Bradyrhizobium diazoefficiens: one gene and its partners. The protein of the gene in region 1 interacts with the protein of each later gene in a pairwise test. Links are inferred from orthologs where the notes say so. Each region holds a gene or a part of one and is shown in the gene's direction. Other genes may lie near its edges.

The links. The genes of interacting proteins can lie anywhere in the genome.
Region 2: the proteins of dnaE (region 1) and JJC00_RS24240 interact in binary tests that used the Escherichia coli proteins (3 or more experiments, as listed by UniProt). The link is inferred for Bradyrhizobium diazoefficiens from one-to-one orthologs.
Region 3: the proteins of dnaE (region 1) and JJC00_RS35555 interact in binary tests that used the Escherichia coli proteins (3 or more experiments, as listed by UniProt). The link is inferred for Bradyrhizobium diazoefficiens from one-to-one orthologs.

What each region holds. Positions count from the first base shown.
Region 1 is NZ_CP067102.1:4,140,668-4,144,741, forward strand. What follows is about bases 32-4,037. They hold dnaE (DNA polymerase III subunit alpha), read left to right. Parts: upstream 32-333; coding sequence 334-3,837; downstream 3,838-4,037. Other genes in these bases: JJC00_RS19305 (carbonic anhydrase), read left to right, coding at 3,965-4,037. Outside these bases: more of JJC00_RS19305, read left to right, coding at 4,038-4,074. UniProt on the Escherichia coli protein: DNA polymerase III is a complex, multichain enzyme responsible for most of the replicative synthesis in bacteria. This DNA polymerase also exhibits 3' to 5' exonuclease activity. The alpha chain is the DNA polymerase catalytic subunit.
Region 2 is NZ_CP067102.1:5,151,055-5,153,945, reverse strand. What follows is about bases 12-2,834. They hold JJC00_RS24240 (aminotransferase), read left to right. Parts: upstream 12-745; coding sequence 746-1,924; downstream 1,925-2,834. Other genes in these bases: JJC00_RS24235 (polyamine ABC transporter substrate-binding protein), read left to right, coding at 1,930-2,834; JJC00_RS24245 (rhodanese-like domain-containing protein), read left to right, coding at 412-738; JJC00_RS24250 (potassium transporter Kup), read left to right, coding at 12-240. Outside these bases: more of JJC00_RS24250, read left to right, coding at 1-11; more of JJC00_RS24235, read left to right, coding at 2,835-2,891. UniProt on the Escherichia coli protein: Shows aminotransferase activity with methionine and histidine as substrates, and to a lesser extent also with phenylalanine.
Region 3 is NZ_CP067102.1:7,619,249-7,622,272, reverse strand. What follows is about bases 12-2,967. They hold JJC00_RS35555 (DNA polymerase III subunit gamma/tau), read left to right. Parts: upstream 12-546; coding sequence 547-2,388; downstream 2,389-2,967. Other genes in these bases: recR (recombination mediator RecR), read left to right, coding at 2,734-2,967; JJC00_RS35550 (YbaB/EbfC family nucleoid-associated protein), read left to right, coding at 2,412-2,732; JJC00_RS35565 (transporter substrate-binding domain-containing protein), read right to left, coding at 12-171. Also shown: more of JJC00_RS35565, read right to left, coding at 1-11; more of recR, read left to right, coding at 2,968-3,024. UniProt on the Escherichia coli protein: Part of the beta sliding clamp loading complex, which hydrolyzes ATP to load the beta clamp onto primed DNA to form the DNA replication pre-initiation complex.

The sequences.
Region 1 (4,074 bases):
GAGAACGAAATGAGAACAATGTTCTTCATACGTTCTAGTGATGGAGCAAGCCATGTTCAGGATTTTCGTGGAAGAAGCCGCTGCACTGACGTCGATCGCGCTGTTCGTCGGGATGATCGCGATCTGGGCCCAAGTCATTCCACAGCTCTAGCCGGCCGGGCCCTTGTCGGGCGCCTTGGGGAAAAGCGGAATGAGGCGGCCGATCAGACGCTGCGGCGTGGACTCTGGCGCGACGACACCCCACCATTGTGAGGCGAGTCGGCCGGGCGAGTGCAGGATGCCTCCACCGCCGGCAACCGCTCCAACCCATCTGCAAGAGGCCGTCACGCGACCATGCCGAGCGCCGGATTTGTCCACCTTCACGTTCACTCGGCCTATTCGCTGCTCAAGGGCTCGATCAAGATCGCCAAGCTCGCCGAGCTCGCAAAGAAGGACCACCAGCCGGCGCTGGCGCTGACCGACACCGACAATCTGTTCGGTGCGCTCGAATTCTCAGACAAGATGGCGGGTTCCGGCATCCAGCCGATCGTCGGCTGCGAGCTCGCGATCGATTTCGGCGACCAGGATCCCAATGCGCGCAACGCGCTTCCGCCTTCGCGCGTGGTGCTGCTGGCAGCGCAAGAGCGCGGCTATCGCAGCCTGATGCGGCTGAATTCGCGCGCGTTCCTCGAATCGCCCGACAGCCACGCGCCGTTCATCAAGTTCGACTGGTTCGACGGCGAGACCGAAGGCCTGATCGCGCTGACCGGCGGCCCGGACGGGCCGATCTCGCTCGCGCTGGCGGCGGGGCAGGCCGAGATCGCGGCCACGCGTTGCGAGCGTCTCGCCGGCCTGTTCGGCGACCGCCTCTATGTCGAATTGCAGCGGCACAACATCGACAAGGAGCGGCGCGTCGAGAGCGGACTGATCGACATCGCTTATGCCAAAGGGCTGCCGCTGGTCGCGACCAACGAGCCGTATTTCGCCGCGACCGACGATTACGAGGCGCATGACGCGCTGCTCTGCATCGCCGGCGGGCGGCTGATCGCGGAGACCGAGCGCGAGCAGCTCACGCCCGATCACCGCTTCAAGACCCGCGCCGAGATGGCGGTGCTGTTTGCCGACATTCCGGAGGCGCTGGCCTCGACGGTCGAGATCGCCGAGCGCTGCTCGTTCCGCCCGATGACGCGCAAGCCGATTCTGCCGTTCTTCACTGTCGGTGCCGCCGGCAGCTCCGATGCGGCTGCGGTCGAGGCGGCCGAGCTGAAGCGGCAGGCGGAGGAGGGGCTCGCCAATCGCCTGCACGTGCACGGCTTGTCGCAGGGCACGACAGACGAAGACTATTCCAAGCGGCTGGCGTTCGAGCTCGACGTCATCATGCGCATGAAATACGCGGGCTACTTCCTGATCGTGTCCGACTTCATCAAATGGGCGAAGAGCCAGGGCATTCCGGTCGGGCCGGGCCGCGGCTCCGGCGCAGGCTCGCTGGTCGCGTGGGCGCTGACCATCACCGATCTCGACCCGATCAAGTTCGGCCTGCTGTTCGAACGCTTCCTCAATCCCGAGCGCGTCTCGATGCCGGACTTCGACATCGACTTCTGCCAGGACCGCCGCGGCGAGGTGATCAAGTACGTGCAGGAGCGCTACGGTCGTGACCAGGTCGCGCAGATCATCACCTTCGGTACGCTGCAGGCGCGCGGCGTGCTGCGCGACGTCGGCCGCGTGCTGCAAATGCCGTACGGGCAGGTCGACAAGCTCACGAAATTGGTGCCGCAGAATCCGGCCGCGCCGGTAACGCTGGCGGCTGCGATCGAGAGCGAGCCGAAACTTCAGGCGTTCCGCGACGAAGACCCGGTGGTGGCGCGCGCCTTCGACATCGCGCAGCGCCTCGAGGGCCTGACCCGGCATGCCTCGACGCACGCGGCCGGCATCGTGATCGGCGATCGCCCCTTGAGCGAACTCGTGCCGATGTACCGCGATCCGAAGTCGGACATGCCGGTGACCCAGTTCAACATGAAATGGGTCGAGCCGGCCGGCCTCGTCAAGTTCGACTTTCTCGGCCTGAAGACGCTGACCGTGTTGGACGTCGCGTGCAAACTGCTCAAGCCGCGCGACATCCATGTCGATCTCGCGACGCTGCCGATCGACGATGCCGAGAGCTATCAGATGCTGGCCCGCGGCGAGGTGGTCGGCGTGTTCCAGGTTGAAAGCCAGGGCATGCGGCGCGCGCTGGTCGACATGCGTCCCGACCGTTTCGAGGACATCATCGCGCTGGTTGCGCTGTATCGCCCGGGCCCGATGGCGAACATCCCGACCTATTGTGCGCGCAAGCACGGCGACGAGGAGCCGGAATACCTCCATCCCGTGCTCGAGCCGATTCTGAAGGAGACCTTCGGCGTCATCATCTATCAGGAACAGGTGATGCAGATCGCGCAGGTGATGTCGGGCTATTCGCTCGGCGACGCCGACCTGTTACGCCGCGCCATGGGCAAGAAGATCCGCGCCGAGATGGACAAGCAGCGCGATATCTTCGTCGCCGGCGCGGTGAAAAACGGCGTGCCGAAGGGGCAGGCCGAGACCATCTTCGAGCTGCTCGCTAAGTTCGCCGACTACGGCTTCAACAAGAGCCACGCGGCGGCCTATGCGCTGGTGTCCTACCACACCGCCTACATGAAGGCGCACTATCCGGTGGAGTTCATCGCAGCGTCGATGACGCTCGATCTCAACAACACCGACAAGCTCTCCGAATTCCGCTCCGAGGCGCAGCGCCTCGGCATCAAGGTCGAGCCGCCGAACATCAACCGCTCAGGTGCGACCTTCGAGGTCGGCGACAAGGTCATCTACTACGCACTCGCCGCGCTCAAGGGCGTCGGCATCCAGGCCATCGAGCAGATCATCGAGGAGCGGACCAAGCGGGGGCTGTTCACCTCGCTCGCCGACTTCGCCGCGCGCGTCAATCCGCGTGCGGTCAACAAGCGCATCATCGAAAGTCTCGCCGCCGCCGGCGCGTTCGACACGCTGGAGCCGAACCGGGCGCGGGTCTTCGCCGGCGCGGACTCGATCCTGGCCGCCTGCCAGCGCGCGCATCAGGCCGAGACCATCGGCCAGAACGACATGTTCGGCATGTCGGCGGACGCGCCGACCATCATGCTGCCGCAGATCGAGCCGTGGCTGCCGGCCGAGCGGCTGCGCCGCGAATATGACGCGATCGGCTTCTTCCTGTCGGGCCATCCGCTCGACGATTACGCCACCGTGCTGAAGCGGTTGCGGGTGCAGAGCTGGGCGGAATTTTCGCGCGCGGTGAAGACCGGTGCCACCGCCGGCAAGGTGGCGGCCACCGTGGTGTCGCGCATGGAGCGGCGCACCAAGACCGGCAACAAGATGGGCATCATGGGCCTGTCCGATCCCACCGGCCACTTCGAGGCCGTGCTGTTTTCCGAAGGCCTTGCGCAGTATCGCGACGTGCTGGAGCCCGGCGCCGCGGTGCTGCTCCAGCTCGGCGCCGAGCTCCAGGGCGAGGATGTCCGCGCCCGCGTGCTGCATGCCGAGCCGCTGGATGACGCCGCGGCCAAGACGCAGAAAGGCCTGCGCATCTTCGTGCGTGACACCAAGCCGCTGGACTCGATCGCCAAGCGCCTGGCCGGACCGGAGGCCGCAGGCGCGAACGGCGCCACGCCAAGGATCGGCAGCCCCGGCATCGCGCCGCGCTCCAACGGCGACGGCGAGGTCTCGCTGGTGATGATGCTCGACCTCGAGACCGAGGTCGAGATGAAGCTGCCCGGCCGCTTCAAGGTCTCGCCGCAGATCGCCGGCGCCATCAAGGCGGTCGCCGGCGTGGTGGACGTGCAGCAGATCTAGCGCCGGCTGCCGCGAACGGCACCACGTGCAACGGATGTGGTGGTCTCGTCCTGCAATCTCGGCTATGATCGGCCGCGATAGCGCTCATTGATGAGGGCGCGTCCGTCGCGCCGGGGGGGAGCGGGACATGTGCGATCAGTGCTCTGAAGTCATGCCTGACAGACTGGCGCCATCGCGGCGGTCTGCGATGCTGCTGACGGCCTCGGCGCTCAGCGTCGTCTTCGCCGGCCGAGCTCT
Region 2 (2,891 bases), 1.0 Mb from region 1 along the record:
GAATCGCCCAACGTGCCGAAGGCGCTCGCCATCGCCCGCAAGCTCGGCTGGCAGTTCGACATCATGTCGACCTCGTTCTTCCTGTCGCGGAGGGCGCTCAAGCCCGCCGCCCATTCCGGCATGCCGCGCTGGCAGGACAGGCTGTTCATCTCGCTCAGCCGCTCCGCCAACGATGCCACCGACTATTTCCAGATCCCGAGCGGCCGCGTCGTCGAGGTCGGCACGCAGGTGACGATTTAAGGCCACGATCTAGCGCCGGATTCAAAGCGCGCTTCAAGTCGCTGCGATTTAGCTTTAACTTGCGCAAGGCAGCTCAAGCCTTTGTAGCGCTTGATTTTCGCATGCCGAGAGGCGAGGTTGCCCGCCGGCCGGGATCGCCCCGGCAAGCGCCCCGCGACGTTGGAGGATGATGTGGCAAATCAAGTACAGGATCTGACCCCCGAGGAGGTTTCCAAGGGTGTTGCGGAGGGCCGCTATCTGCTCGTCGACGTCCGTGAGCCGAACGAGGTCGAGGCCGAGGCTTACCCTTACGGTGTCGTCGTGCCGCTCTCGACCTTCGAACCCAAGGCGATCCCCGATCCGCAAGGCAAGGAGGTCGTGTTCGCCTGCCGCTCGGGCAAGCGCTCGGTGACCGCCTCGCTCGCCGCCCAGGCCGCGGGCCTGCCTTACGACAAGCATCTGGCCGGCGGCATGCTGGGCTGGAAGGCGGCGGGTCTCCCCAGCAAGGTTGGCGGCTAACGTCGCGATGACCAAGAGCTCTTCGCTGAACAAGGTCTTCGCCGACCTTCCCGTCACCATCTTCGAGGCGATGTCGCAGGCCGCGCGCGACAACAACGCCATCAATCTCGGCCAGGGCTTCCCTGATGATCCAGGCCCTGAGGACATCCGCCGCGCAGCCGCCGACGCCTCGCTCAACGGCTACAACCAGTATCCGTCGATGATGGGCATCCCGGAGCTGCGCCAGGCGATCGCGACCCATTACGGCCATTGGCACGGCCTCAAGCTCGATCCGATGAGCGAGGTGATGGTGACCTCCGGCGGCACCGAGGCGCTGACCTCGGCGATCCTGTCGGTGGTGCAGCCCGGCGACGAGGTGGTCTGCTTCCAGCCGGTCTATGATTCCTATCTGCCGATCATCCGCCAGGCCGGCGGCATTCCGCGCCTGGTGCGGCTCGAGCCGCCGCACTGGCGGCTGAATGAGGACATGCTGAAAAGCGTCTTCAATTCAAAGACCAAGGCGGTGCTGTTCAACAACCCCCTGAATCCCTCCGCGGTGGTCTATCCGCGCGAGGACCTTGAGCTGCTGGCGCGCTACTGCCAGGAGTTCGACGTCATCGCGATCTGCGACGAGGTCTGGGAGCACGTCACCTTCTGCGAGCACAAGCACATCCCGCTGATTACCATTCCCGGCATGCGCGACCGCACCATCAAGGTCGGCTCGGCGGGCAAGATCTTCTCGCTGACGGGCTGGAAGATCGGCTTCGTCTGCGCCGCACCGCCGCTCTTGCGCGTCGCCGCCAAGGTGCACCAGTTCCTGACCTTCACGACCGCGCCGAACCTCCAGGCCGCCGTCGCCTACGGCCTCGGCAAGCCCGACGAGTACTTCCTGTCGATGCGCCAGGATCTGACGCGAAGCAGGGACCGCCTGACCAAGGGGCTCGAGAGCCTCGGCTTTCCTGTGCTGAAGTCGCAGGGCACCTACTTCCTCACCGTCGACCTGTCGCCGCTCGGGCTCAACGAGAGCGATGCCGATTTCTGCTGGCGGATCGTGAAAGACTACAAGGTCGCCGCGATCCCGGTCTCGGCGTTCTACGAACAGGATCCGGTGACCTCGGTGGTCCGCTTCTGCTTCGCCAAGAAGGACCAGACGCTCGACACCGCGCTGGAGCGGCTGTCGGACGCGGTGCGCGGACGCAAGAGGTAGGGACGATGACGAACGTCAGCCGTTTCAGGGCTTGCCTTGGTTTTGCAATCGCCGCAGCGCTGACGTTCCTCTCGCAAGGAGCGGGGGCCGAGGAGCGGGTCGTCAACTTCTACAATTGGTCGAACTACATGGCGCCCGACGTCCTTGAGGCCTTCACCAAGGAGACCGGCATCAAGGTCGTCTACGACACGTTCGATGCCAACGAGACGCTGGAGACGCGCCTGATGGCCGGCAAGTCCGGCTACGACGTCGTGGTGCCCACCGCCTATTTCCTGCAGCGCCAGATCAAGGCGAACATCTTCCAGAAGCTCGACAAGTCGAAGCTGCCGAATTTGGCCAACGCCTGGTCGATGGTGACCAAGAATCTTTCGACCTACGATCCCGGCAACGATTTTGCCGCGAACTACATGTGGGGCACGACCGGCATCGGCTACAACGTCGCCAAGGTGAAGCAGATCCTTGGGCCCGACGCCAAGATCGACAGCTGGGACATCGTCTTCAAGCCGGAGAACCTGGCCAAGTTCAAAGACTGTGGCGTCCACATGCTCGACTCCGCCGACGACATCTTTCCGGCGGCGCTGAACTATCTCGGGCTCGATCCGAATTCGACCAAGCAGGCCGACCTGGAGAAGGCCGCCGACGCCGTCGCAAAAGTCCGCCCGTCCGTGCGGAAATTTCATTCGTCCGAATATCTGAGCGCGCTCGCCACCGGCGAGATCTGCTTCGTGGTCGGCTGGTCCGGCGACATCATGCAGGCCCGCGCTCGTGCCGCGGAAGCCAAGAAAGACAATGGCAGCGGCATCGAGATCGGCTACGCGATCCCGAAAGAGGGCGCGCAGATGTTCTTCGACAATCTCGCGATCCCCGCGGATGCCAAGAACGTCAAAGAGGCCTACGAGCTGATCAACTATCTCTATCGCCCGGACGTCGCCGCCAAGAACTCGGACTTTTTGTCCTACGCCAACGG
Region 3 (3,024 bases), 3.5 Mb from region 1 along the record:
GCCGCCGCCGACCGCGCCGATCCGCATCTTCTTGGTGCGGCGGATGCGGGCAAAGGTCGATTCGTTGGGATCGGCGGCCTGGGCCACGGCCGGAGAGGCCAGCGCGCCCGCGGTCACTGCGCCGATGGCGCCAAGTCCGACGATCGATGCAACATCACGACGTGTAACCATTGGGATCAATCGCTTTTCTGGTTGGAAGGGGTTCAGCTGAGCGTTCTTACCAAGGCGCCTCAAGCAGTGAAAGCACAGCCTATCGGCTGGGCAGCCGGGGAATTGCCCGGATGCTGGGCAAGCCGTGGTCGTTCGGGGTGATACCCGCTTGCTTTCCCGACCTTTTGGCCCCAAATAGGGACCGGGAGATTGGCGGTGGACGAGCCACTCGCCAACCGGGTCAGGTCCGGAAGGAAGCAGCCCTAACGAGGTCCGGATCGGGTCGCTCGTCAGTCTCCTACCTGTTTTTTCGAGCAAATTGCGCCGGCGGGCTTCCCGCCAGCGCGCTCGTTTCCGCAAAAGCCGGCCGAGAGACATTTCATTGCGGATCGACCGATGACCGACGCTGGCGCCCCTCCCAATCCCGACAGCGCCGGCCAGGCCGGCAACGCACCTTACCGGGTGCTGGCGCGCAAATACCGCCCCTCAAGCTTTGACGATCTGATCGGCCAGGAGGCCGTGGTCCGCACCGTCTCCAATGCGTTCGAGACCGGGCGGATTCCGCAGGCCTGGATTCTCACCGGCGTCCGCGGTGTCGGCAAGACCACCACCGCGCGCATTCTGGCCCGTGCGCTCAACTACGAGGTGCCGGACGGCTCGGTGAAGGGGCCGACCATCCGCATGCCGACGCTGGGCGTGCATTGCCAGGCGATCATGGAAAGCCGGCACATGGACGTGCTGGAGATGGACGCGGCATCACATACCGGCGTCGACGACGTCCGCCAGATCAATGATAGCGTGCGCTATGCCCCGGCCAGTGCCCGCTACAAGGTCTACATCATCGACGAAGTCCACATGCTGTCGACGGCGGCCTTCAACGCCTTCCTGAAGACGCTGGAGGAACCGCCGGAGCACGCCAAGTTCGTGTTCGCCACGACGGAGATCCGCAAGGTTCCGGTCACGGTGCTGTCGCGCTGCCAGCGCTTTGACCTGCGCCGGGTCGAGGCCGACGTGCTGATGAAGCATCTCGCCAATATTGCTGCGAAGGAAAACGTCGAGATCGAGCCCGAAGCGCTCGGCATCATCGCGCGCGCCGCCGAAGGCTCGGTGCGCGACTCGCTGTCGCTGCTCGACCAGGCGATCGCGCATGCGGCAGGCACCGTGAAGGCCGATGCGGTCAGGCAGATGCTGGGGCTTGCCGATCGTACTCGTGTGATCGACCTCTTCGATTCGCTGGCGCGCGGTGATATCGCGGCCGCGTTCAAGGAGTTCCGCGATCAGTACGACGTCGGCGCCGATCCCATCGTCGTGCTTTCGGACCTCGCCGAATTCGTCAATTTCGTCACCCGCGTGAAGATCGTGCCGGCGACCGCCGACAATGCCGCCTATGGCGAGACCGAGCGCGTGCGCGCGAAGGATTTCGCCGCGAAGATCTCGATGCGCGTGCTGTCGCGGATGTGGCAGATGCTGCTCAAGGGCATCACCGAGGTGCAGGCCGCGACGCGCCCTGCTGCCGCCGCCGAGATGGTGCTGGTGCGCATCGCCTATGTCGCCGACCTGCCGACGCCGGACGAAGCGATCAGGATGCTGGAGCAGAACGGCGGCGGTTCGCCGGTCGTGAGCGGCGGCGGTGCTGCGCGCAGCGGCGCGCCGGCGGCACCAATATCCTCAGCGGCGTCCGTGACCTCTGCTGCGCCGGTTCGCATGCCGACCTCATCGCCGACTGCGTTCGGCGGCGGCGCCCGGCCGCAGATGGCGGCGCCCGCGCCGGATCCGCAAGCTGTCGCACCCCAGCTCCGCGTCACCAGCTTCACCCAGCTCGTTGCGCTCGCTGGGCAGAAGCGCGACCTCATGACCAAGGGCGCGCTCGAAGGCGAGATGCGCCTCGTCCGTTTCGAGGAGGGCCGGCTGGAAGTCGCGCTCGAGCCGAACGCGTCGAAAACGATGATCTCCGAGCTCGCGCGAAAATTCGAGTTGTGGACCGGCCGCCGCTGGACCATCATTGTTTCCAACGAGCAGGGCCAGGCGACGCTGCGTTCGGTGAGCCAGGCCGCCAAGCAGGAACATGCGCGCACCGCCGAGGCCGATCCGCGCGTGCAGGAGGTGCTGTCGCGCTTCCCCGGTGCGAAGGTCGTCGAGGTCCGCAGGCTTGCCCCCGAGGCGCCGGAATCCAATATTAACGCCGACTATGGCTCTGATGATCCGCCCGACGGTTCCGACGCCGACGACGATCTCTGAGCCAGTTTTAAGGACAAGCAACCATGGCTGATTTTCTCGGCATGATGAAGCAGGCGGCGCAGCTGCAATCCAAGATGCAGGAGATGCAGGAGCAGCTCGCCAATGTGGAGGTCGAGGGCATCTCCGGCGGCGGTCTCGTCGCCGTGCGCATGACCGCGAAGATGGACGTCAAGGGCGTCAAGATCGATCCCTCGCTGATGAAGGCCGAAGAGCGCGAGGTGCTGGAAGATCTGCTCGTGACCGCGCTCGGTGATGCTCGCCGCAAGGCGGAGACCGCGATGCAGGAGAAGATGCAGTCGCTCACCGGCGGGCTCGGCCTGCCGCCGGGGCTGCTCGGCCAGTAATATGGGCGCGGTTGCAGGTCCCGAAATCGAGCGGCTGGTCCAGCTTCTCGCACGGCTGCCGGGCCTGGGCCCGCGCTCCGCGCGACGCGTGGCGCTGCATCTGATCAAGAAGCGCGAAGCGCTGATGATGCCGCTATCCTCGGCCCTGCAGGTCGCCCTCGATAAGGTGCAAGTCTGCAAGACCTGCGGCAACATCGACACGCAGAATCCCTGCACCGTCTGCACCGATCCGAAGCGCGATCCCGCCATCATCGTCGTTGTGGCCGACGTCGCCGATCTCTGGGCGCTGGAG